Regions from separate parts of the Lysinibacillus sp. DFXJR4 genome, predicted to be linked through region 2. Evidence: riboswitches for the same ligand, from Rfam matches in the RefSeq annotation. Region 2 holds a riboswitch; each other region holds the start of a gene.

Region 1 (5,969 bases), on a different contig from region 2:
CCTCTAATATTTTTCAATATGATATTTGTTTGCACTGTGGAATTATCGTAGGAAATAGCTATTATTCAGTATTTTTTCATTATATTACCTATTAATATGTTGTTAAATATGTGCACTTTTGCTTATTAACTACTTCTCTATACAAGCATGAATGTTTAGGCAATCAAAATCCAGCTAAATCAACTGTACTAGATTATCTTACTTGCTACTCCATGTAAAGTTGTAATACACATAGGTAATCAAAATGTACATACTTATTTGGGCGTTTATCGTGCATGAGTGTAACTATTAATAGAAACTTCGTGGTTTAAGAGGTACGAGTTATTTTACGGCTGATGTTATACTTTCAAAGAAAAAAACATCTACCAAAAGAAGATAAAAATGGATAACTATCCCACTTCATATTGGATTATTTTTCTATTTTAACATACATTTTCGAGAAATAAGATAAATGTAGGAATTTTTTTACACAATGTTGTTAGAAACTTCATAAATGTTTCACAGTATATCATATTCAAATCCTTTTATAAGAATATAACAATATGAACTGAACAAATTCTAAACAAGATGAAGATTCAATGCAGGAATACAAATAGAAAAAATCTGCTGTTTTCTCATATAAAACGGAGAAAATTTGCAGATTCTTTACTTTATGATGACAATGGGGGAAAATGGGAAAATGCCCTTTTTGCTACTTACAGGTTTTCTAAGTCATTTGAATGGCTTCTCGCCTATGGTCGCATCTCCATCCAACTTTCCAGATGGTGGATTGCAATACCTTTAAAGCTCGTTTTTTTAGAAAAATATTTTTGAACTTTGCTCAACTGCCGATTCATATATGCTTCTCCTTCTTCTGAGAAGCTAACAGAGTCTCCCTCTTTTGACTCCAAAGTCTCAACACCTACAACAACTTTTTTATTCATTTGTTTGGCATATTCGATTTCATTTTTCGCGATTTTTATAATTTCCTGTGAATTATCTCGATATGCCATTATCGTCACACCATCCGAATGGTCAATTAACCATTCAGATAAAATACCATTACCATATTTAGTGTCGTATGAAATCTCATCATACCAAAAGGGTATATCTAATTGTAGTGGTAAATTGAACGACTGTGCTTTCTTTTTTGCTTGCACAACTAATTGTTGATAGGTCTGAATCGCAGTTGTTTGTTTTGTAGTCCAAAGAGTTGTATCATAGGGCTCAATATCTAAATGTATCCCTAAAAAACGTTGTACATCTGTTGCTTCATGTTGATAGTGCTCTAACCAATCCATAAGTTGATTTTGATATTCAATTCCATTCTCGGTAATCCAATAGCTTTCTCCAGCTAGTGCGTATATCTGGATGTCTTTAGCTGTAGCCTTTTCAATAAAGCTTTGATAAACTTTTTTAGATATTTCATAATCAATTTGTAAATAAACCTTGTTTATTTGTTTAGTTTCTAAAAACTCCAAGGTATTAATTTCGTTATCTACAAGTATCCACGGATTCCAAATCCATGTAGAACGTTCATCTTCTGTAATATTATCCGCCTGTATAATTGTACTATTAAGTGACATAAATAAAATGCATATGATCACTAACTTAAAACTTCGACTATTAATAATTTTACACAACTCCTTTCTACAAACTAGTTATACCATATCGAAAATTTTTATAAATAGGGATATATTTCATTTTATAATTTTTCTTCATAAAGTAGGGTTTTTTTCTTAAATACCTGTTTAACCTAACTCAATTTTTACAAAAAAATAGTACAAACCTTGGTTTGTACTATTTAACAGTTTATTTTATTACAATAAATTATTGAACTGGTACAACTGAACCTTTCCATTCTTCAAGGATGAAGTCTTGAATTTCCTTCGAATTTAGGACTTCTAATAATTTTTTAATTTCTTTCTTTGTTTCATCTCCAGCACGAACAGCAATAATATTCACATATGGAGACTCTTTATCTTCAAGAGCAATTGAATCATTCACAGGGTTTAAGCCATTATCGATTGCAAAGTTAGAGTTAATTAGTACTGCATCACCTTCATTATTTTCGTACATTTGTACAAGCATTTCAGGTGCTGTATTAGCATCGAATTTAAAGTTTTTAGGGTTTTCTGCGATATCCTTGATTTCTGCTGCTGTTTTATCGATACCATCTTTAAGTTTAATTAGGCCTTTTGCTTCTAATAATGAAAGCATACGCCCGTGGTCTGCAACTGAGCTAGAAAGTAAAATTGTTGCACCCTTTGGTAGCTCGTCAAGTGATTTATATTTTTTAGAGTAGATGCCGATTGGCTCAATGTGAACGCCACCAGCATTGACGAAATCATAGCCATTATCTTTAATTTGAAGCTCTAAGTAAGGAATATGTTGGAAATAGTTAGCATCAAGGTCTTTTGATGCTAAATCTTGGTTTGGTAATACATAATCTGTATACGTTTCAATTTTAAGATCAATACCTTCTTTTGCTAAAATCGGTTTTGCTTTTTCTAAAATTACTGCGTGTGGTGTATTAGAGGCACCTACAGTTAATGTCACATTTTCTTTACTATCTGTTTTATCTTCTGTTGATGCACCTGAGCTTGCATCGTCTTTTTTACCAGCACCGCAAGCCGCTAAAGCTAGCACTAATACTGATAAGAATAATCCTGCTAATAGCTTCTTCATTTTATTACACTCCCTTTTATTTTGTTCAAAGTATGTTAACGGCAGAAAACCGAAATAACCTTTAACGTTTATCTGTTTTAGCTGTAATCATATCGCCTATCCATTGAATAATAAATACGACTACTAAGATTAGAATAGTTGCCATTAATGTCACATCTGAGCGATTACGCTGGAAGCCATCCAAGAAGGCTAAGTTTCCTAACCCGCCTGCTCCAATAATTCCAGCCATTGCTGTATAACCAACAAGCGCTACAGCTGTTACAGTAATACCTGAAATAAGCGCAGGTAATGATTCTGGAATTAACACTTTCCATATAATAGTAGATGTTTTAGCACCCATTGACCGAGCTGCCTCGATTACCCCTCTATCAATTTCACGTAATGCAATCAATACCATACGTGCATAGAATGGGGCAGCTCCAATAATTAGTGCTGGTAATGCAGCATTGGCTCCACGGATTGTGCCAAGCAAGAATTTTGTAAATGGAATTAATAAAATAATTAACACGATAAATGGAATCGAACGGAAAATATTTACGAGTGAACCTGTTAAGAAATTCACAATTTTATTAGCCCATAGTTGATGGGGACTTGTTAAAAATAATACGATTCCAATTAATAAGCCAAGGATGAATGTTACTACGGTTGAAATAGCTGTCATATACAGTGTTTCATAGGTAGCTGCCCACATTCGCTCCCAGTCGACATTCGGAAAGAGATTAGTTAGCATTTGCAATCACCTCCGTTTGTACTTCAACTGTATTTAAGTAACCTAGTGCATCAGCCACATTTGACTCGGTTCCATCAATTTGCACAATAAGTGTACCGTAAGCACCATTTTTTGTTTGAGAGATATTACCGTGCACAATACTAACTTCTACATCAAAGTGCTTGACGAGGTGTGAAATAACGGGCTGCTCTGTTTTTTCTCCCACAAAAATTAGCTTAACAAGTTGTCCAGTTGGATAATTTGCTTTTATTTGTGCAACCGTCTCCTGCGTTTCCTTCGTATCTGTAATCTGTGATACAAATTTTTTCGTAATAGCAGCTTGAGGTGCCTGGAATACTTGTAATACCTCACCACGTTCTACTATTTCGCCAGCCTCCATTACTGCTACACGATGGCAGATTTTACGGATAACGTGCATTTCATGTGTGATTAACACAATAGTTAATCCTAAACGCTCGTTAATATCTACAAGTAAATCCAGGATTGCATCGGTAGTCTCTGGGTCAAGTGCTGAGGTTGCCTCATCACATAATAAAACCTCTGGATTATTAGCAAGTGCTCGAGCAATGCCGACACGCTGCTTTTGACCGCCTGATAGTTGTGATGGATACGCCTGATCACGTCCATCTAAACCAACAAGAGTAATCAATTCCTTCACACGTGCATCACGCTGAGCCTTTGAAACACCTGCGATTTCTAGTGGAAAAGCGATATTTTCAGCAACGGTTCTAGACCATAGTAGATTAAAGTGCTGGAAAATCATACTTACCTTTTGTCTTGCATCTCTAAGCTTTTGTCCCTTAATAGATGAAAACTCTTGATTGTTAACCATCACCGTACCAGATGTTGGCTTTTCTAAACCGTTCAATAAACGAATCATTGTACTTTTACCAGCACCACTATAGCCGATAATGCCAAATATTTCACCTTTATTTATGGAAAGGTTTACGTCTTTGACTGCTATTAATTCGCCATTTGCGGTTTTGTATTTCTTCGTAATATTTTGAAGCTGGATCATAGCGAATACTCCTTTTCTCATATAGAAAACCCCTTCACTCACAGACAAGTAGAAGGGGTCACGTATTTATACGCTCAACCGTTCTCTCATCTTTCAAAGATAAATCTTTGGGTGATTTGGCACCTTTTCACGTTGTGATGGTTGCCGGGCTTCATAGGGCACTTCCCTCCGCCACTCTTCATAAGAGTTCGATATATTCAATGTTTTAGTAATATATTTGTTACTTTACCACGCTAGCAAACTTCAGTCAATTGATTTTTTTAACAATTCGTATAAAAACGGTACGGATTGAAAAGCATAGACTTTTTCTGTCACTTTTCCGCCATCACAGACGAGTAAACATGGTACACTTTCGATTTCGTAATCTAAGGCAATCTCTTCAACAAAATTTAAATTTGCTTTGCCGATTTGAAGCTTTGGCAGTAACTGCTCAACGATCATCATCATTTTTGATGCAACTGCACATGTACCACACATAGGTGTATATAAATAAAAGGCAGATTTTTTCCCCGACTGGACAGCCGCGACCCACTGCTCTTTTGACCATTCTTCCATTTTTTCACGCAACCTTACAAAATATATTGATTATGGATTGAGAAATGTGCTCGCAACAATATCATGGCTAATACCTTTCTCGGAGTTGTCTCAACTTCTTTATACGTTGGCATTGTACGTAAATGCTCTGCCTCTGGATAATGTCTGTCCATTAATGCCCGTAGCTTATCCCCTGATGGATCTGCATCAAAAAATGTATAAAGCTCACAGCCCTCATATGGATCAAGCAGCACTTCTAATTGATGCACACCAATTGTACCATTCGTACAAAGTATTGTGACATCTTCACTTAAAATAGGTTCAATTTGAAGTTTATCCGAACGGCCTTCAACAATTAAGCATTTTCCCTCGAACATCACGCCACCCCCATTAGACATATCCCTTTTCCTTATAGTCATTATATCAATTAAGTGTCAACGATGGTAATGTTAGACACCCATTGGAAGCGACTATCTCCCCAGCCATGAAGATAATAAAAAACGTCGGTGAATGCCGACGTTTTTCTATTAGGGCTTGTCTTATTCAGCGACCATTTCTTCGTATTGCTCTGCTGTCATAAGCTTTTCTACTTCTGATGCATCAGCAGGCTCAACAACGATCATCCAAGCTTTTTCATATGGTGATTCATTAACGAATTCCGGGCTATCTTCTAAATCTGCATTTACTTCAACTACAGTACCTGAGATTGGCGCATATAATTCAGAAACAGTTTTTACTGATTCTACGCTACCGAATGGATCATCTGTTTTGATCTCATCGCCAACTTGTGGAAGCTCAACGAAAACGATATCTCCTAATTCAGATTGTGCGAAGTGTGTAATACCGATACGTACTTTTCCATCTTCTACTTTTACCCATTCATGTTCTTCAGAGTATCGTAAGTCTTTAGGTGTGCTCATGCAAAAAACCCCTCCATAAATATGTAATATATTCACTTTCAGTGTGCCATACTTCTCCTATAAAAACAAGGATAATTACGGCTATTTCCAAGCTTGCTCA
Region 2 (5,969 bases):
AAATTTGTCTTATGGAGATAAACTGACAAGCACACAAATTCAAATAATTCAAAATTTAACTTAAAGAAAATTGTAACGCAAATACATACATTGCACAAGAAAAATCTTTCTAGGAAGGACATTTGTTTTCCCTAGACGTGCAGAAGAAATCGGTTTCATTCCCTTTATTATACGTTTTTTAAGATGTTCTATAATCTATGAACAATTATTGACGATTTTTTTATAAAAGGATCGTCTTTCTTCTATTATATATGTATGTTACAACATCTATAAAAATTGTTCTTTTGATAGATAATTATAAAATTATTAAAAAAACAGCTTACTCCCTTTTTTTGTTAATTAAAAAGCTCATTCCCTGTAGCAGCAGAGAATGAGCTCAAATATATGAGGGAGGATTAACTAGCTTTTATTAACAACTGATAACGATATTGTGTAATTGCTTGCTGAACAAGTTCTATCTCATCTCGTGTAAAATTTGGTATAGCATACGTACGTTCAACTAGTTGAAATGTGCCATATTTTAAATAGAACTCTGTTGCAGGTAGAGGAATATGACTTGCTCCATATTTTTCATATGCCTCAAAAACTTCTTTTACTGTATAGCCTTCCTCTTTTGCATAAACGTTCTCCTCAAAAGCAGAATGTCCAAAAATTTGTTGCCATTTACGTTCAACTGATGCCAGTATGTTTTGAATGGACATGTTGTTCACAAACACATGACCTTCATTTAGTTCATAAATAAGATAAGATGCAATGTTTTGTGCACTATAAACATTTCCCATTTCAAACACTCCTTTAACATCAGTTTTTTAGTGAAAGTAGCTGCTGGCTTGGCAGCTACTCCTATATATTTCAAAAGTGGGGGAGCACTTATGAAAACGAATGGAATCAAAGTATCATTTGGAGCACCGAATCAGGCAAAAATCGGTGCCGAAAATTAGTTCTAGGTTGGTAGCCTTTCGAACGTTTAACTTATACCCTAGTATATAGCATGGTTTTATTTAAGTCAATAATACTTATAAAATTACTTGGTATTACTTATGAAAAATTTCTGATAACTTATCGAATGAGATAAGCGCTTGATGTAGCAAAGTTTTACGCATTACCAAATGAGGCTTATCGAATGAGAAAATACGTAAACGCCACAACATTAGCCTATGTTTTATGCTTCAACCTTTTGTTGTGAAGCTGTTACTTGCTCAATAGCTTGTTCTAAATCTGCAATAATATCCTCTACTGCCTCTAAACCGATTGATAAGCGAATGAGCGACTCGGTTACACCAGTTTGAATTAGCTCTTCAGCTGATAGTTGCTGATGTGTAGTAGAAGCTGGGTGAATTATTAATGATTTAGCATCCCCTACATTAGCTACATGGGAGAATAATTTCACACTATCTATTAATTTACGCCCTGCTTCACGTCCACCTTTAATGCCAAATGTAAGCACAGAACCGAAGCCATTTCTTAAATATTTTTTAGCCAAATCATGTGTAGGGAAATCTTCTAAGCCATTATAATTTACATATTCCACAGATGGGTGGTTTTGTAAATATTCGGCTACTGCTAAAGCATTTTCATTATGTTTAGGGATACGCAAATGAAGCGTTTCTAAACCTTGTAAAAAATTAAAGGCTGCATCAGCACTTAATGTTGGTCCAAAGTCACGTAGTAATTGCACACGCAGTTTTGTAGCAAATGCAGCCGCTGCTGTGTCAATGCCATATCGTAAACCGTGATAGGAAGCATCTGGCTCAGTAAATCCTGGGAAACGACCACGAGTCCAATCAAATTTCCCTGCATCAACTACAACGCCACCTAAAGTAGTTCCATGTCCACCAATCCATTTTGTTGCGGAGTGAACGACAATATCGGCACCGAAATCAATTGGTGTAGAGCCATAAGGTGAAGCAAAAGTGCTATCAATAATTAATGGTAAGCCGCTTTCATGTGCAATGTTAGCCACTGCTTCAATGTCTAGTACTTTTAAACTTGGGTTACCGTAAATTTCAGCGAATACCGCTTTTGTTTTATCAGTGATGGCTGCTTTGAAATTCTCAGGATTTGTTTCATCTACGAAAATCGTTTTAATACCATAGTTTGGTAGTGTATTGGCAAATAAGTTATAGGTACCACCATATAAAGAGCTAGCGGCAACAATTTCATCCCCTGCTCCTGCAAGATTTAAAATTGAAAATGCGATAGCTGCTGCACCAGATGAAAGTGCCACTGCTGCTGTACCGCCTTCTAATAAAGCGACGCGTTTTTCAAAAACATCTACAGTTGGGTTCGTAATACGTGTGTAAATATTGCCAGCTTCCTCTAGGGCAAAAAGACGTTGCGCATGAGCAGTGTCTTTAAAAACAAAAGCCGTTGAGCGATATACAGGTACGGTGCGAGATCCTGTTACTGGGTCTGGCTCTTGGCCACCATGTAACAGCAATGTTTCTGGTTTAAAATTTGTCATTTTGTACCTCCAAATGGTTATTTTTTTACGATGGTACCGGAGATGAGGAGGATTTTTTAGTAGAAAACAAAAACCCCCTTCAGCTAAGAAGAGGGTTGCAGTTGCAAGTTTTCCTCCCCTTATCTGCCAGATCCAAGTAAGAATCTGTAGGAATTAGCACCTTAGCAAGTTCGTCACTTACTGGTTGCCGGGCATCATAGGGCCTATCCCTCCGCCGCTCTTGATAAGAGTATTGAGATTCAATTTCCATCGTTGTTACACAGTATAAACATAGACATTTTTTCTGTCAACACTAAAATTTTATTTTTTCCGAAACTTCAGTCTGCTTCTTTACGTAATATGAACGCATACACTATTTTAATATTTATTTAGAAAGGAGGATTTTTGTGATTAAAACCATCATTTTATTTATTATTGTTGGTTATATTATTGGCTGTCTTCATGGCTCTAAAGTGGCACAGTTTTTATCTGGGGTAGATTTAAAAAAGACTGGCCATGGGAATGCAGGTGCATCCAATGCAACCCTTTCCCTTGGATGGAAATACGGAGTACTAGTAGCGCTTATTGATATTGGTAAAGGTGTATTAGCAATTATCGGTGCACATTTCTTTCTTGCAGATGCAGCACAATACACAGAGGTACAAGTTTGGCTCTTCACCTATCTCATAGCAGCTGGTGTCATTCTAGGTCATAATTTCCCATTCCATATGGGCTTTAACGGGGGTAAAGGTACAGCCTCCATCATAGGGATATTGCTTGCTGTTGATTGGAAAATTGGTTTATTTGCACTTATTTTATTTGTTATTTTATCTTTTGCAACGAACTATTTAATCGTTGGTGTTTTAGAGTTTTATCTTGTTTTTTGTACAGCAACTTTTTTATGGATTCCTGGGATGGGTCCAACGATCATTGCTTTGCTACTTTTTGGAATAGCTATCATTTTGCATATTGAAAATATTAAACGATTAGTCAAAGGAACAGAGCCTAAAGTAACTTCAGCTTTTAAGAAAAAGAAATAATATTTTTTTGGATGTTTTTGTCTTTTCTATGACCATATATTTTCTCTTTATTTACTATTAATGCTGTAAAAACAAAGTATTTTACATACTGATTTTTTCTCCAATAAATAGACAAATTATTTTCTTAATAAAACATTTTACTGACCGATGTTATAGACAATAATCGTCATATTTATCGTAGAAAGGATGAGAAAATATGTCTACACTTCAACAAGCAGGCGAAAAACGTAATTTAAAGCCACTTTGGATTGCTTTAGCCTTTGCTTCATTAATCATCATTATTTTTTTACCTAATAACGGCGATTTACCTGTTGCGGGTCAACGAGCCTTAGCGATCTTAGCTTTCGCAGTCATCCTTTGGGTAACAGAGGCAGTTTCATATCCCGTCAGCTCTGCCATGATTATTGCACTGGTAACCGTTTTACTAGGACTGGCTCCGTCAATAGACGATCCAACAGCAGAATTAGGAACAGCAGGTGCTCTAAAATTAGCATTAAGCGGGTTTAGTAATTCTGCAGTCGCCCTGGTAGCCGCAGCTCTATTTTTAGCAGCAGCAATGCAAATCACCAACTTACATAAACGACTCGCCCTATGGATACTTTCACTTGTAGGGACTAAAACAAAAGCAATTGTTTTTGGTGCCATTTTAGTATCTATAGCACTCGCATTTTTTGTTCCTTCTGCTACAGCACGTGCTGGCGCAGTAGTTCCAATACTACTTGGAATGGTTGCTGCATTTGGTTTGCCGCGTGATAGCCGACTTGCTGCGTTACTTGTCATTACCTCCGTACAGGCCGTCTCCATTTGGAATATTGGGATTAAGACAGCAGCTGCTCAAAATATGGTCGCTTTAAATTTTATTCAAGAACAATTTAATGTGGATATTTCATGGGGTGCCTGGTTACTCTACGCTGCCCCCTTTTCGATTATCATGTCTATAGCTTTATTTTTCATTATGATTTCTCTGATTAAGCCTGAGACTAGTAACATAGAAGGCGGTAAAGAGGTAATCAAAAAGCAGCTTGCAGAACTAGGCCCATTAAAAGCGCCTGAAATCCGTTTAATCATCACGTCAATGATTTTATTATTTTTCTGGGCAACTGAAGGCAAGCTACACCCATTCGACACAACAACAGTCACAATTATTGCTATCGCTATTCTATTAATGCCGAAAATCGGTGTTTATACATGGAAGGAAGTGGAGCCTCATATTCCTTGGGGAACCATTATCGTTTTTGCGGTAGGTATTATGCTAGGCACAGTATTATTGAATACGAAAGGTGCATCATGGTTATCTGACAAAGTGTTTGGTTCACTTGGTCTAGATACTATGCCGATTCTAGCAACAATTGCATTGGTTACACTATTTAATATTCTTATTCACTTAGGTTTTGCCAGTGCGACAAGCTTAGCATCAGCGCTTGTACCTGTGTTTATCGTTTTGGCCTCCACATTAACGGCTAACGTTGACCAAGTTGGTTTCGTTATCGTACAGCAATTTGTGATTAGCTTTGGCTTCCTTTTACCAATTAGCGCACCGCAAAATATGCTTGCTTATGGTACAGGAGCGTTTACAACAAAGGATTTCTTGAAATCTGGTATTCCATTAACCATTATTGGTTTCATCCTAGTACTTCTATTCTCTGCAACTTATTGGAAATGGATTGGATTATTGTAAATAGATAGGGCCCCCTAAGTATTTTAATAGGTATCTGGATAAGACAGGTGAGCGGTTCTTTGAGGGACCCGAGCTGTTCTTCGAGGGACCCGAGCTGTTCTTTGAGGGACCCGAGCTGTTCTTTGAGGGACCCGAGCAATTCTGGGGGGCGCCTGAGCAAGTTCTCTGGGGGACCCGAGCAATTCTGAAGGGCACCTGAGGAGTTCTCTGGGGGACCCGAGCAATTCTGGAGGGCACCCGAGCAGTTCTGGAGGGCACCCGAGCAGTTCTGGAGGGCAACCGAGCAGTTCTGGAGGGCAACCGAGCAGTTCTGGAGGGCAACCGAGCAGTTCTGGAGGGCAACCGAGCAGTTCTCTGGGGGACCCGAGCAATTCTGGAGGCACCTGAGCTGTTCTTCGAGGGACCCGAGAAATTTTTTGAGGTACCTGAGCCATTCTCTAAGCGACTTGATCAGTTCTCTGGGTCAACCCATACAGTTCTTTTGGGTACCATAATTAACACAAAAGCCTTGAAGGAATCATTAACTGTCCTACAAGGCTTTTATAAATCTATTCTATTATTTTGATAATGCTGCTTCCTTCATAGTACCACATTTTGCATAATTCACATGCCATGAAAGCGCTTTCTCTAGATCGTGGGGAGTATGGTGTCCACCTGTTGCTTCATTAGCATCATTAAAATACTTCCATAATTGATCACGGTATTCAGGATGTGCACAGTTATCAATAATTAGTGCGACCCGCTCTTTTGGTGCCAGTCCACGTAAATCAGCAACCCCCTGCTCTGTCACGATTACATCAACATCATG
Region 3 (5,969 bases), on a different contig from region 2:
CCTGATGTTATTGCTGGAGAATTGTTAGACGGGAAAATTGCTATTCTAGTGGATGGTACACCCTTTGTGCTGGTGGTACCCGCTTTATTTACTTCCTTTTTACAATCTGCTGAGGATTACTATCAAAATTGGATCATCAGCTCTCTTATTCGGTTATTAAGATTTTTAGGAATAAGCCTTGCGTTGGTGGCACCATCACTCTATGTTGCCATTACCACCTTTCATCAAGAAATGCTTCCAACCGCTATGCTTATTAGTATTGCCTCCCAACGAGAAGGCGTTCCTTTCCCTGCAGTGGTTGAAGCACTTATTATGGAAATTGCCTTTGAGGTGTTACGAGAAGCAGGTCTTCGAATGCCAAGAACAATTGGACCTGCTGTATCCATTGTGGGAACCTTAGTCATTGGTCAGGCAGCCGTTGAAGCAGGCATTGTATCAGCTGTAATGGTAATTATCGTAGCTTTAACAGCAATTTGTAGCTTCCTGTTCCCTGCCTATGGTTTATCTAACACCATTCGGGTTCTACGTTTTCCATTAATGATTGTAGCAGCAATGCTAGGTTTATTTGGTGTGATGTTTGGCATTATGATTATTATCCTACATTTATGTAGCATTCGCTCTTTTGGTGTGCCGTATTTAAGTCCATTCGGTCCACTAATTTTAAAGGATCAAAAAGATGCGTTAGTATTGTTTCCTCGAAGAGCGCTATTGACTCGACCACGCTTAGTCAGCCAAAAAAATAATGTTAGAGGACATAAGTATTTGGATACGAAAAAAAGAAATAAATCTAATGTATAAACGAGGAATGGTACATGTCAAAATTCAGCTTAATTTGTTTCCTTCTCATCCTCCCTTTACTACTAAGTGGTTGCTGGAGTAAGCGTGAACTAAATGAATTAGCAATTGTCCTAGCGTTCGGCATTGATAAGGTCGATGATGAATTCGAATTATCGATTCAAGTAGTAGATCCTAGTGAAATTTCTACTAGACAGCCTTCTACTGGACGAACTCCCGTGATTACCTATCACGCAAAAGGAGAAACCATTTTTGAAGCTATTCGAAAAATGACGGTTTTAGCAGCTAGGAAACCCTATTTTTCTCATCTTAGGATTGTTGTTATCGGTGAGGAATTAGCGAAAGAGGGAATAAATGAAGCACTAGATTTAATTTCCAGAGACCATGAATTTCGAAATGATTTTGATGTCATCCTCTCTCATCAGGCATCTGCTAAGGATGTTTTAAATGTGTTGACACCGATTGAAAAAGTACCAGCCAACAAAATGCTAAATTCTCTGAGAGTGTCAGAAAAAGTTTGGGGCTCCACCATTTCCATCAATATCGATGATTTAGTGAATACTTTAAACAACAATGAAAAAAGTGCAACCCTTTCAGCTATTGAAATACATGGTGATCCAAAATTAGGTATGGATCAGACAAATGTAAAAAAAGTGAAAACCCCTGTACTTTTAAAATATGCTGGATTAGCCGTCTTTAAAAAAGATAGATATATCGGACTTTTAACAGAAGATGAAAGCAGAGGCCTTAGCTTTATCAATGACAAAATAGAGAGTACCATTGAAATTATTGCTTGTAAAAAAGGAGGTACTCTGTCAACCGAAATTACCAAATCAACTAGCAAAGTAAAAGGTAATTTTAAAAAGGGCTCTCCTCAGATCAATGTGCATATTGACGTGGAACAAAATGTTGGAGAAGTTGAATGTAATATGAAGCTTTCTAACAATAAATCCATTAAATATATAAATAAAAAAACGGAGGAAATTATTAAACAACAGGTTGAAAATACAATCAGAACCGTTCAGCAAAATTATCAAGTAGATGTTTTCGGTTTCAGCGAAGTACTCCATCGATCAGATGCAAAACAGTGGAAAAAAATAAAAAAAGACTGGGATACAATTTTCCCTGAACTTCCTATTAAGGTTGAGGTTCATGTAAATACACAGGGATTAGGAACCTTGCAAAATTCATTATTGCATAAATCCAAAAAGGAGGAATAGGCCTTGATAATGACGCTTTTTATACTAGTTATTTCGTCTATAATTGCCTTTGCTTTTATCCCACAATTAAAGAAAAAGAAAGAAACGAAAACGATTATAACTTTTTCAATTATTTTATTATTTGCTACTGCAATAAATATTGGCATTGCATTAAAGCTTAAGATTCCAAGTCCACTTGACTTTATCACATTTATTTTTTCGCCCATCAGAGATCTAATTGTTTCACTTACAAAATAAAAAAGAAGGGGGTTGCTCATAATGGAAAAAGAAATCATTAGTTCAAGGCAATTTATGATCATTACCCTTCTCTTTTCTATTGGAACTGCCATATTAATTATTCCTGCCACTATAGCAAATGCTGCAAAGCAAGATGCATGGATTGCAGCAATCATTGGAGTCGCAATCAGCTTTCTGTTAGTGAAGCTTTATATTTCTTTAGGAAAACGCACACCTTCCCTCACATTCATTGAGGCAAATGAAAAAATACTAGGTCGCTTTTTAGGGAAATTTACAGCGGTTGGCTTTATACTTCTTACCTTTCTTTCCTCAGGTGAACTATTATATTTTATTGGCATTTTCATGAAAACAGAAGTGATGCCGGAAACACCTACGATGGCATTTGCATTGTTATTTAGCATCATCATTGTATATGCTGCTTTTCTTGGCATCGAAGTATTTGCTCGCTCTGCAGAGATTTTATTTCCCTTTTTTATCCTGATTTTTATCGTCTTTGCAGTTTGTATTACACCTCAAATTAGTTTTGATAATGTACAACCAATTTTGGAAACACCTAAAAAATTCTTATTGTATAGTATTATTCGATTTATGAGTATTTTTTCTTTCCCACTAGTTGTACTGCTAATGCTTTTCCCATCTGTCGTAAATGTCCAAAAATCTGCACAAAAGGGATTTTACATAGGAACACTTATCGGTGGAATTGTCTTAATTATTCTAATTACCTTATGTATTCTTGTATTAGGTCCTGCTAATACCGCCTCCCGTACTTTCCCTAGCTATGCATTGGCGCAAAGAATTTCAATCGGGAACTTTTTACAGCGTATTGAAATTATTATGGCTGGTATGTGGATTGTATCCATTTATATTCGGACTTTTATGTATTTTTACGCATCAGTCATTGGTGTAGCGCAGTTATGTAAGATAAAGGATCATCGTCCACTTATTTTACCATTCGGTTTATTAATGATTGGTCTTTCTCAAATTATTCATCCTAATATTGTTCATTCCAATGTCTACAATAATGAAATTTGGCCTATATTTTCTGCGATATTTACCGTTATTTTACCGTTAACGTTGCTGATCATTGCGAAAATCCGCAAAATAGACGGGAATTCACAAGGTGAAAATAGCAATGAAATTCAAACAAATAACAATAATCAGGCGCAGCAAGATAGTGAGACTAAAAACAAGAATAGTAATAAACAGAGCGACTCTAAAGATGAGGCACAAAATGAAAATAAACTAGAAAAAGCCAGTGAACCACAGACTAAAAATGAAGATAATGGAAAATCCGATCAAGATACAAGTGAACATTAAAAATGATGACCTTGAAACTAACAGGTCATCATTTGATCATTTATTTCGCTTCAAAATTAAATATGATATTCAATTTCATCAACGAAATCCCATTCATATGGTGTTTCCTGATAAACATAATAATTCAACCAGTTTGAGAATAACAAATGGGTGTGGGCACGCCATGTATTAATGGGCTCATTTGTTGGGTCGTCATTCGGGAAATAGTTCACCGGGACAGCAATGTCTAACCCTTTCGCAACATCTCGTCCGTATTCATCTGCTAAGGTTGTCGCGTCATATTCAAGATGACCTGTAATCATAATGTTTTTATTATCCTTGGACTGCACAATAAATACACCAGCTTCCTCTGAATAGGACAGTAAACGTAAATCAGGGTGATTGCGTACTTCATCGATTGAAACAGATGTATAACGAGAATGTGGTGCTGTAAATAAATCACTAAAGCCACGCACTAAGTCCACTGTTAAATCTGTAATGACATGCGAGTAAACCCCTGAGCATTTTGCTGGAAGTTCAACCTTCCCGATCCCATAATGATGATATAAAGCAGCCTGTGCCCCCCAACATATATGTAGAATCGATGTAACGTTTTTCTTAGACCAATCCATAATTTGTGAGATTTCCTGCCAGTAATTCACCTCTTCAAAAGCCATTTTCTCTACAGGCGCTCCCGTAATAATCATGCCATCAAAGCGGCGATGACGAATTTGTTGGAAAGTTGTGTAAAAAAGCTGTAAATGTGATTTACTAACATTTTTTGATTCATGTGTTGCTGTATTTAAAAATGTAATATTGACCTGCAGTGGCGTATTCCCGAGTAAGCGCAGTAACTGCAGCTCTGTCTTCTCTTTCTCAGGCATTAAGTTTAAAATTAATATATTTAATGGACGAATTTGTTGTGTTTTCGCACGATCCTCTTCCATCACGAAGATTTTTTCCTCTCGTAAATGTTCTCCAGCTGGTAAGTTCTTTGGAATATTAATTGGCATCTTGCATTCCCCTCTCTTTTATTTATAAAAGTGTTAATCGTAATGATTACAATGACACTTTTATGAAATTAAAAAATCCCCCTCATTCCATGCGAGATAGAATGAGAAGGACTTTACCACGTTCACTCTTATCTCTCAAAGGAAAAACCCTTTGCTGGAATTAGCACCTTTCTAACATTTGTTAGAGGTTGCTGAAGCGTCATCGGGCCAAATCCCTCAGCTTCTCTTGATAAGATTATTTAATTAAAATGAATTGTAACATGAACAATTAAGAATATCAATAAAACATAGAATATTTCGTCATTACAATGCATGTTCAGCTCAAGTTTGATGAACACTAATTATCATAGCAACATATGAAATTTTATGGTAAACATGCTGTAATTATGTTAACATATACCTTTAGTAACAGAGAGGAACGTGAACTAGCTTGATTAAAATTGAATTTCCGAAACCAGATACAGTCATTCGCCAGCGTGAGCAGGATGTAAAGCCTGGTGATGTACCCATTACACCATACCACGGATTTATTGACTTCCATAAAATCACACGAGACAAAGGTGGTATTTTCTTATTTTACAATGAGAAAAATGAGCTTTTATTTGTCGGTAAAGCACGTAAAATTCGTCAACGTATAAAAAAGCATTTTGAAGACAATGTATCCCCTATGAAAAATCATCGTCAAGAAATTTTCAAAATTGAGGTATATGAAATCGAAGATCCGATGGAACGTGAAATTTACGAAACATATGCCATTAATGTTTTCCGTTCTAAATATAATGTTGATAAAGTATTTTATTAAAAAAGAATCTGCTTGCCTCTTAAGTATTAGGCAAGCAGATTCTTTATTTTTTACTCTACAAAAAATGCCTTTCGTTCTTTCGTAATCCATTCCTCAAGCTCATGATCATCTCGTCTTAGTAGACGATTAATAAGGACGTCATGCCAAATATAATCTTCTAATAAATAGATGTGAACCGGATCATTTGTAATAAAAGCGGTTTCAAGATTTGAAGGAGAATGTCCATAAATCATCTCTTGCCCATCGATAGACAAGATAAACCAATGGGGAGTGGAAGATTTTTTTGTATAATAGGTCATTCGATGCCTATCAATGGATGACACAGGCTCATCCACGTATAGCGTAATACCATGTACAGCGACCTGTTCAGCCACCTCATAAATATCCTCTCGTAAGGCTTCATACATCTCTTCCCACATAGAAAGAAGTACTTTTTTCTCAGCTTTTTTTAATAAGGACTGACAATAATTAATAATGGTCTGCCTGCCTTTTAGCATTAACACTTTAGGCTCCGCTTCCTGCTCCTTAGATTCTAATTTTTCTAATTGATCACTAATAGACGTAAAATTCGATTCCCAACGCTGCTGTATTTGCTGCAGAAACATC
Region 4 (5,969 bases), on a different contig from region 2:
TACAAGGGGAGTACCTCCAAAGGTATTTGTACAAATAATATCTGCCCCTGCTTCCAAATATTCTTTATGAACCTTTTCAAGCACATCAGGTCTAGTTAGTACAAGATTTTCATTACAGCCATCATATTCCTCGCCACCGAAATCTTCAGCTGATAAATTTTCGTTTTGTAGCATTGTTCCCATTGCGCCATCAAGAATTAAAATTCGTTTCTCAAGTTGCTCTTCAATCAAATGCTTAGCCATTTATACTTACCCCTTTTTTCTGTTCATCCAATTGCTCTATAAATTTCATTAGTTCTAGTGTCATATCATAGCGTAGGAATGGTGTAATGAGGTAAATACCATTGAAATATTCTGCTGCTACCTCTACTAATTCCTTAGCAATTGCAATTCCTTCTAGTGTCGCGCGCTCCTTATCCTCACCACAAGCCTTCATCCGGGCTAATGCGTCTTCAGATAATTTAATGCCAGGAACTTCATGATGTAAGAACTCCGCACTTTTATAGCTCGTAACTGGCATAATTCCTATATAAATTGGTGCTTCTAAATGCTTTGTTGCCTCATAAATTTCTACAATTTTTTCCTTGGTATAGACAGGCTGTGAAATAAAATAATCTGCTCCATGTTCAATTTTCTTTTCTAATCGAGATACAGCTCGGTCTAATACACGGACATTCGGATTAAACGCTGCGGCTACAGAGAAATTTGCCTTTTGACGTAACGGCTTCCCTGAAAAAGATACACCTTCATTTAACTGTTTGATTAATTGGATAAGCTCCATTGAAGATACGTCATAAACACTCGTTGCCCCTGGGAAATCCCCAACCTTTGTTGGATCTCCAGTAACCGCTAAAATATCATGAATGCCTAGTGCATTTAAACCCATTAAATGGGATTGAAGCCCAATTAAATTACGATCTCGGCATGTAATATGTGTTAACGGGCGTACCCCATGTGTTTCTTTCAATAAAGCGCCCATTGCCACATTACTTATTCTTGGCGATGCTAGGGAATTATCCGCCATCATCACCACATCTGCGCCTGCCTCATATAATTTTTTAGCACCTTTAATAAAGCCATCGATTTCTAAATGTCTTGGTGTATCCAACTCTACTATAACCGAACGTTGACGTTTTACTTTTATATGCAGTGGCTCGAATCTTGAAGGTTCTGCCTCACGTACAATCTCTACTTTCTCAGGCTTCGCTAATTTTTCTTCTACTGGAGATAATTCCTCTAAGTATTTTTTCGCTGCAGCAATATGCTTTGGTGTTGTACCACAGCACCCACCTATTAAACGGACGCCTTGATCTCGAAGTGCTACAGCTGCTCGACCAAAATAGTCTGTCTCTGACTCATAAACAACACGCCCGTCTTCTAAATCTAGAAGAGATGCATTTGGATATGCTGACATAAATGCCTTCTCAGGAAGCTCTACACCTTCAAATGCTTGAATCGTATGGAATGGACCTAAACGACAGTTAACACCTACAATATCAGCACCGAGTGCCTCGAGCTCATGTAGGGCATTATTTAAACTCTTACCATTTTGCAGCACTCCCGGTTCATGCATTGAAACCTGCGCAATAATTGGCAACTTTGTTTTGGCTCGAAGCATTTTTAATGTTGCTGTTAATTCTTCAAAATCATAATAAGTTTCAAGTAAAAGGCCGTCTGGATTCCCAGCCAGTAACACAGTTGCTTGCTCTTCAACAGTCGCTAAAATTTCTTCTAATGTTGCATCGCTTTTTCGAATGCCTCGAATCCCCCCAATAGTCCCTAAAACAAATTGACCTCCATCTGCAGCTGCTCGCTTGGCAATCGTCATAGCTGCTTCATTAAACTGCTGAACACGCGATTCTAATCCGTAACGTGCTAATTTTATGGCATTCGCTCCATAAGTATTTGTTTGAATAATATCGGCTCCAGCTCCTATATACTCTCTATGAATCTTTTCAATTAATTCTGGTCTTTGAACATTCATTTCCTCATGACAGTACTCCAAGCCATAGCCGTATAATACCGTACCAATTGCACCATCTGCTGTTAGAACATGCGTTTTTAACTTTTCAAGCAATCCCATAAAACTAGCCCCTCTTCCTATTTTTCTATAATAAAAAAGCCTTCTTTAACACAAAGAAGGCTTTTACGTTTCGTAATTTTGTTCCTTCTCATCTTCGACCATAGGGTCTTCTGGATTTAGCACCTGACAAAAAGTTGGTTGCTGAAGCGTCATTGGGCCAGTCCCTCAGCTTCTCTTGATAAGAATTTAGTATGAATTTTTTAAATAATTAAAAGAATCATAACGTTAACAAACGTTTGAGTCAAGACTATTTCACGTAACAAAGGATATTTCAAACGAAAAATATAATTTTTTGTCTTATATTCTGCAATTAAGATAATTTTCCAGCAATATTATCCCCTATTTTTTTACCGTTTTGAATACAAGCTCCTATACCTACACCAAAATAAGAGCAGCCTGCAATAGATAAATTTGGATAGTTTATTTCGAGCTCTCGTAATAAGCCCTGTAATGCCTCACGATGTGCTAAATCATATTTCGGCATTTGATCAATCCATCTACTTACATTCACGACACTTGGTTTTTCTTTAATCCCCAAGCTTTTTCTTACATCCTCTAAGGCAACAACTGCTAATTCTTCATCTGTCATCCTACGTAACTTCTCATACGCAGGGTTAATGCTTTTATAGAAGAGTCGAACAAGTAATTGCTCATTTGCTGAAGTATGCTTCCACTTACGGCTTGTCCATGTCGATGCATTACAGATTACATCTGAATTATGAGACACAATAAAGCCTGTTCCATCAGCTGGTAATCTACTATCGGGTACATCAAATCCTAAATAAATTGTAATAGCGGAGGCAGTATTGAATTGGTCAAAATAACGGTTCAATGTTGCATCCTGTAATAAGTGCTGTACAGTTTCATTAGGTAATGCTAAAACTACATGATCTGCTTCAATGATCGTATCATTTGCTAAAGTAATTTGGTAGTGATCTTCCTGCTTGTTGACACTAGTAGTGCTAATTCCCTTTAAAATTTCTACATCAGTTAACGTTTCTTCAAGGCGATCAATTAAAGACGATAAACCATTTTTAAATGAAATAAATTTTTTATTAGCAGCTTTTACAAATTGTTCTCGATTTGCGTCAAAACCTTTAATAATACTACCGTACTCATTTTTATAATCAATTAAATAAGGTAATGTGGAGGCAATCGATAGTTGATGTAAATCTCCTGAATACACACCTGCTAATACTGGTGCTATTTGGTTTTGAACAAGCTCCTCCCCTAAATAGTACGTTAAAAATTCTCCAATTGAGCTGTCTTTTGTAAAGCCTACATTTGGCATTGTCAAATCCTTTAACGCTTCTTTTTTACCTTCTTCGGATACAAGTGTGCTTTCTTCTAGGGAGTGAAGGCTCATCGGAATACCGAACGTTGAATCTGCCGGAATGGCATGGAGCTCATTATTTGTGTATATATAAGAAATCCCCGTTTCGTTGTATACCAAATCTTGCTTAAAATTAAGCTCTTCAACCAGCTCCATAACACCTTTATGACGAGCTACAATTGAATCTGCCCCTGTCTCCATAATGAATCCCTGTTCGTATTCAGAGTGCAACTTACCACCTAGATATGTATTTTTTTCAACAAGCACAAGCCTTACATCTAATTTTTTTTCCTTCACTTGGCGCTGTAAATAATGCATCATACATAAACCCGTAATTCCGCCACCTAATACAACCACTGTTTCCATATTAACCGCCCCTAATTTTTGTTGTCTTCCTTTAGTATAAACCCTTTTTATTGAAAATTACGCTAAACCCTTTACAAATTTAGCAAAAATGGAGCTATCCAGTGCGAGGATAGCTCCATTACTATGACTAAATATGTATCTTTTCATGATGAAACAAAAAATACCATTGAACTTAAAATCTCGGCAATTCACTAGCTCATATTTACTAAAAAACCATTTAACACCATGTATTAATGGTTGTTATAGTGTTTATAGGCTGTAGATTTCGGTTGCCACAATAAAAATTATCCTTACTATGAATTAATTTAAGTGTTGGGCAACATTTGCTAATTTCTCAGCTGAATTCGTTACTTCTTCAAAGGCAATCCCTAGCTCATTAAGAACCTCCGCTATCGCTAATACTTCTTTTTCCATACTATCATTTTGCTCTTTTGCTTCTGTCATCGATTCTAATATTTTCGTAAATTGCCCTTCTGTTTGAACCATATTTTCCTTGCCAGATATGACCTCTTCTTGAATATTATTAAGAGAATTTGTTAGCTTATCTGTCCGTTCATTTGTTTTATGTAACAACATGGCTACTGAGGTCACAGAATCTTTTGTTTGAATCGATAGTTTTCGAACCTCATCTGCAACAATATTAAAGCCTTTACCCGCCTCTCCAGCACGGGCTGCTTCAATAGCTGCGTTTAAAGCTAACAAATTAGTCTGGTTGGCAATAGTAGTAACCACACTCATAATTGATTCCATTTCTTTGGACATACCAGTCAACTGTTCAATATTTTCTGTTATCTCCTTCAGCAAGTGAATAATATTACACATGTTTTGTGATTGGCTCTTTATTCGTTCTCGCCCCTCTAATGCCTGCTTCTCAGCCATCGCCGACACCAAAAGTGAGTTTTTTGCAAACTGTTTAATTTCATCTGATTGCTTGCTTATACGATGAAATGAGTTATTTGTTTCATGAGATATTGTAGCAAGACTTTCTGTAGACGCGACGATCTCCTTCTCCACTATTTCCTTTTTCCGCTCCATATTCTCCTTGTGCTGCTCAACAGTATTTTCAAAAGCCTCTAGTACTAATTGCTGCTCAAAATTTGAAATTTTAGAAATAGCTCGTATTGTATTCAACTGATCTTTGGGATGATGTATATACTCCTCCACTAAGTTAATAAATGATATAGATAAATCTTGGAAGGCACACATATACCATTGTGTTCTTAAACCAATATGAACATGTACTTTGGCTATTTTAGTACGTCTTTGATAAAATTCATCATCAATTGTGCCGTTAAACATTTCTATAATATGGCGGCCAAGCGTTACTTTTAATTTTTCTACAGAACTGTGACTATTAATTATACTTACTAAACTACGCTCAGTTCCTATCATTCTATAAAATCTATCAACAATATCATTAATATTTTCTATAACAAATGGCTGAAAGGCTTTTAAATACTGTAAATCCTGCTTTGTTAAATTTAGCATTTCTATTTGCTTGACCATTGACTTGCAATTAGAAACATCCATTTTTACAACATATTGCTGAAGGTCTATCGCTGCTGTCTTTCTCTGTTTTTGAAAAATCACACATTTTCCCTCTTTCACGTGTACTTTTGCAAAGCTGAGAAAATCCAATTCCGTTTACAAAAATATATATTTCAAAATGTAAGAAAATAGGTTTAGGTTAATTTCTGCTCAAGTTCTAGTTGAACAAAATCCCAATCATCATTTAGCCATAGATGAACTACTCTTTTCAAAATCACTCATATACCTTATCCATTTTATAAATAGCTGTCAATTTCCTGTTATACATTTTTTGCCATTAATTGTATAAAAAGTCCCTGTAGCCAATCTATTGGCTTAAAGCAGTAAAAAAGCTACCACTATATCTTTTGGTAGCTAATTTGTATCATCTAATATTTCTTTTGCTTATTTTTTGTTTATTTTTCCTTTGTCTTTATTATCCCTTCACTATATTAATATTTTTACCGTTAGTTCTATGCACTATTATATACCTAAAATAAACAACAAAAACAACCTTTTATACCTATAAAACCAGGAACGATAATAGAAACTAAATAACTATAATTTTTTTACGAAAAATTTACATTCCTTTTAATTCATTCAGCAAAATGGCTGCCTCTTCTATTCCTGACTCTGCAGCCAGTCCGTACCATTTAATAG

The links. Region 2 has a riboswitch for S-adenosylmethionine ahead of AC2CGN_RS12335 (O-acetylhomoserine aminocarboxypropyltransferase/cysteine synthase family protein). Riboswitches for the same ligand answer to the same signal wherever they lie in the genome.
Region 1: another riboswitch for S-adenosylmethionine. It lies ahead of AC2CGN_RS17160 (methionine ABC transporter ATP-binding protein); the one in region 2 lies ahead of AC2CGN_RS12335 (O-acetylhomoserine aminocarboxypropyltransferase/cysteine synthase family protein).
Region 3: another riboswitch for S-adenosylmethionine. It lies ahead of metA (homoserine O-acetyltransferase MetA); the one in region 2 lies ahead of AC2CGN_RS12335 (O-acetylhomoserine aminocarboxypropyltransferase/cysteine synthase family protein).
Region 4: another riboswitch for S-adenosylmethionine. It lies ahead of AC2CGN_RS21600 (bifunctional homocysteine S-methyltransferase/methylenetetrahydrofolate reductase); the one in region 2 lies ahead of AC2CGN_RS12335 (O-acetylhomoserine aminocarboxypropyltransferase/cysteine synthase family protein).

The regions. Positions count from the first base shown of each region.
Region 1 is NZ_JBXUNW010000009.1:94,327-100,295, forward strand. It holds gene AC2CGN_RS17145 (amidase) at 732-1,565, opposite strand; gene AC2CGN_RS17150 (MetQ/NlpA family ABC transporter substrate-binding protein) at 1,810-2,667, opposite strand; gene AC2CGN_RS17155 (methionine ABC transporter permease) at 2,729-3,397, opposite strand; gene AC2CGN_RS17160 (methionine ABC transporter ATP-binding protein) at 3,387-4,415, opposite strand; SAM riboswitch class I at 4,499-4,602, opposite strand; gene AC2CGN_RS17165 (thioredoxin family protein) at 4,659-4,970, opposite strand; gene AC2CGN_RS17170 (toprim domain-containing protein) at 4,985-5,326, opposite strand; gene gcvH (glycine cleavage system protein GcvH) at 5,489-5,869, opposite strand; gene AC2CGN_RS17180 (arsenate reductase family protein) at 5,951-5,969, opposite strand, start outside.
Region 2 is NZ_JBXUNW010000004.1:200,589-206,557, forward strand. It holds gene AC2CGN_RS12330 (hypothetical protein) at 396-782, opposite strand; gene AC2CGN_RS12335 (O-acetylhomoserine aminocarboxypropyltransferase/cysteine synthase family protein) at 1,163-2,464, opposite strand; SAM riboswitch class I at 2,581-2,694, opposite strand; gene AC2CGN_RS12340 (glycerol-3-phosphate acyltransferase) at 2,851-3,483, shown strand; gene AC2CGN_RS12345 (DASS family sodium-coupled anion symporter) at 3,680-5,161, shown strand; gene scpC (succinyl-CoA:acetate CoA-transferase ScpC) at 5,718-5,969, opposite strand, start outside.
Region 3 is NZ_JBXUNW010000012.1:40,543-46,511, forward strand. It holds gene AC2CGN_RS18935 (spore germination protein) at 1-798, shown strand, start outside; gene AC2CGN_RS18940 (Ger(x)C family spore germination protein) at 813-2,015, shown strand; gene AC2CGN_RS18945 (hypothetical protein) at 2,025-2,252, shown strand; gene AC2CGN_RS18950 (GerAB/ArcD/ProY family transporter) at 2,274-3,569, shown strand; gene metA (homoserine O-acetyltransferase MetA) at 3,626-4,561, opposite strand; SAM riboswitch class I at 4,687-4,797, opposite strand; gene AC2CGN_RS18960 (nucleotide excision repair endonuclease) at 4,992-5,363, shown strand; gene AC2CGN_RS18965 (TrmB family transcriptional regulator) at 5,414-5,969, opposite strand, start outside.
Region 4 is NZ_JBXUNW010000017.1:38,170-44,138, forward strand. It holds gene metH (methionine synthase) at 1-243, opposite strand, end outside; gene AC2CGN_RS21600 (bifunctional homocysteine S-methyltransferase/methylenetetrahydrofolate reductase) at 236-2,083, opposite strand; SAM riboswitch class I at 2,169-2,268, opposite strand; gene AC2CGN_RS21605 (protoporphyrinogen oxidase) at 2,394-3,782, opposite strand; gene AC2CGN_RS21610 (protoglobin domain-containing protein) at 4,083-5,372, opposite strand; gene AC2CGN_RS21615 (SEL1-like repeat protein) at 5,890-5,969, opposite strand, start outside.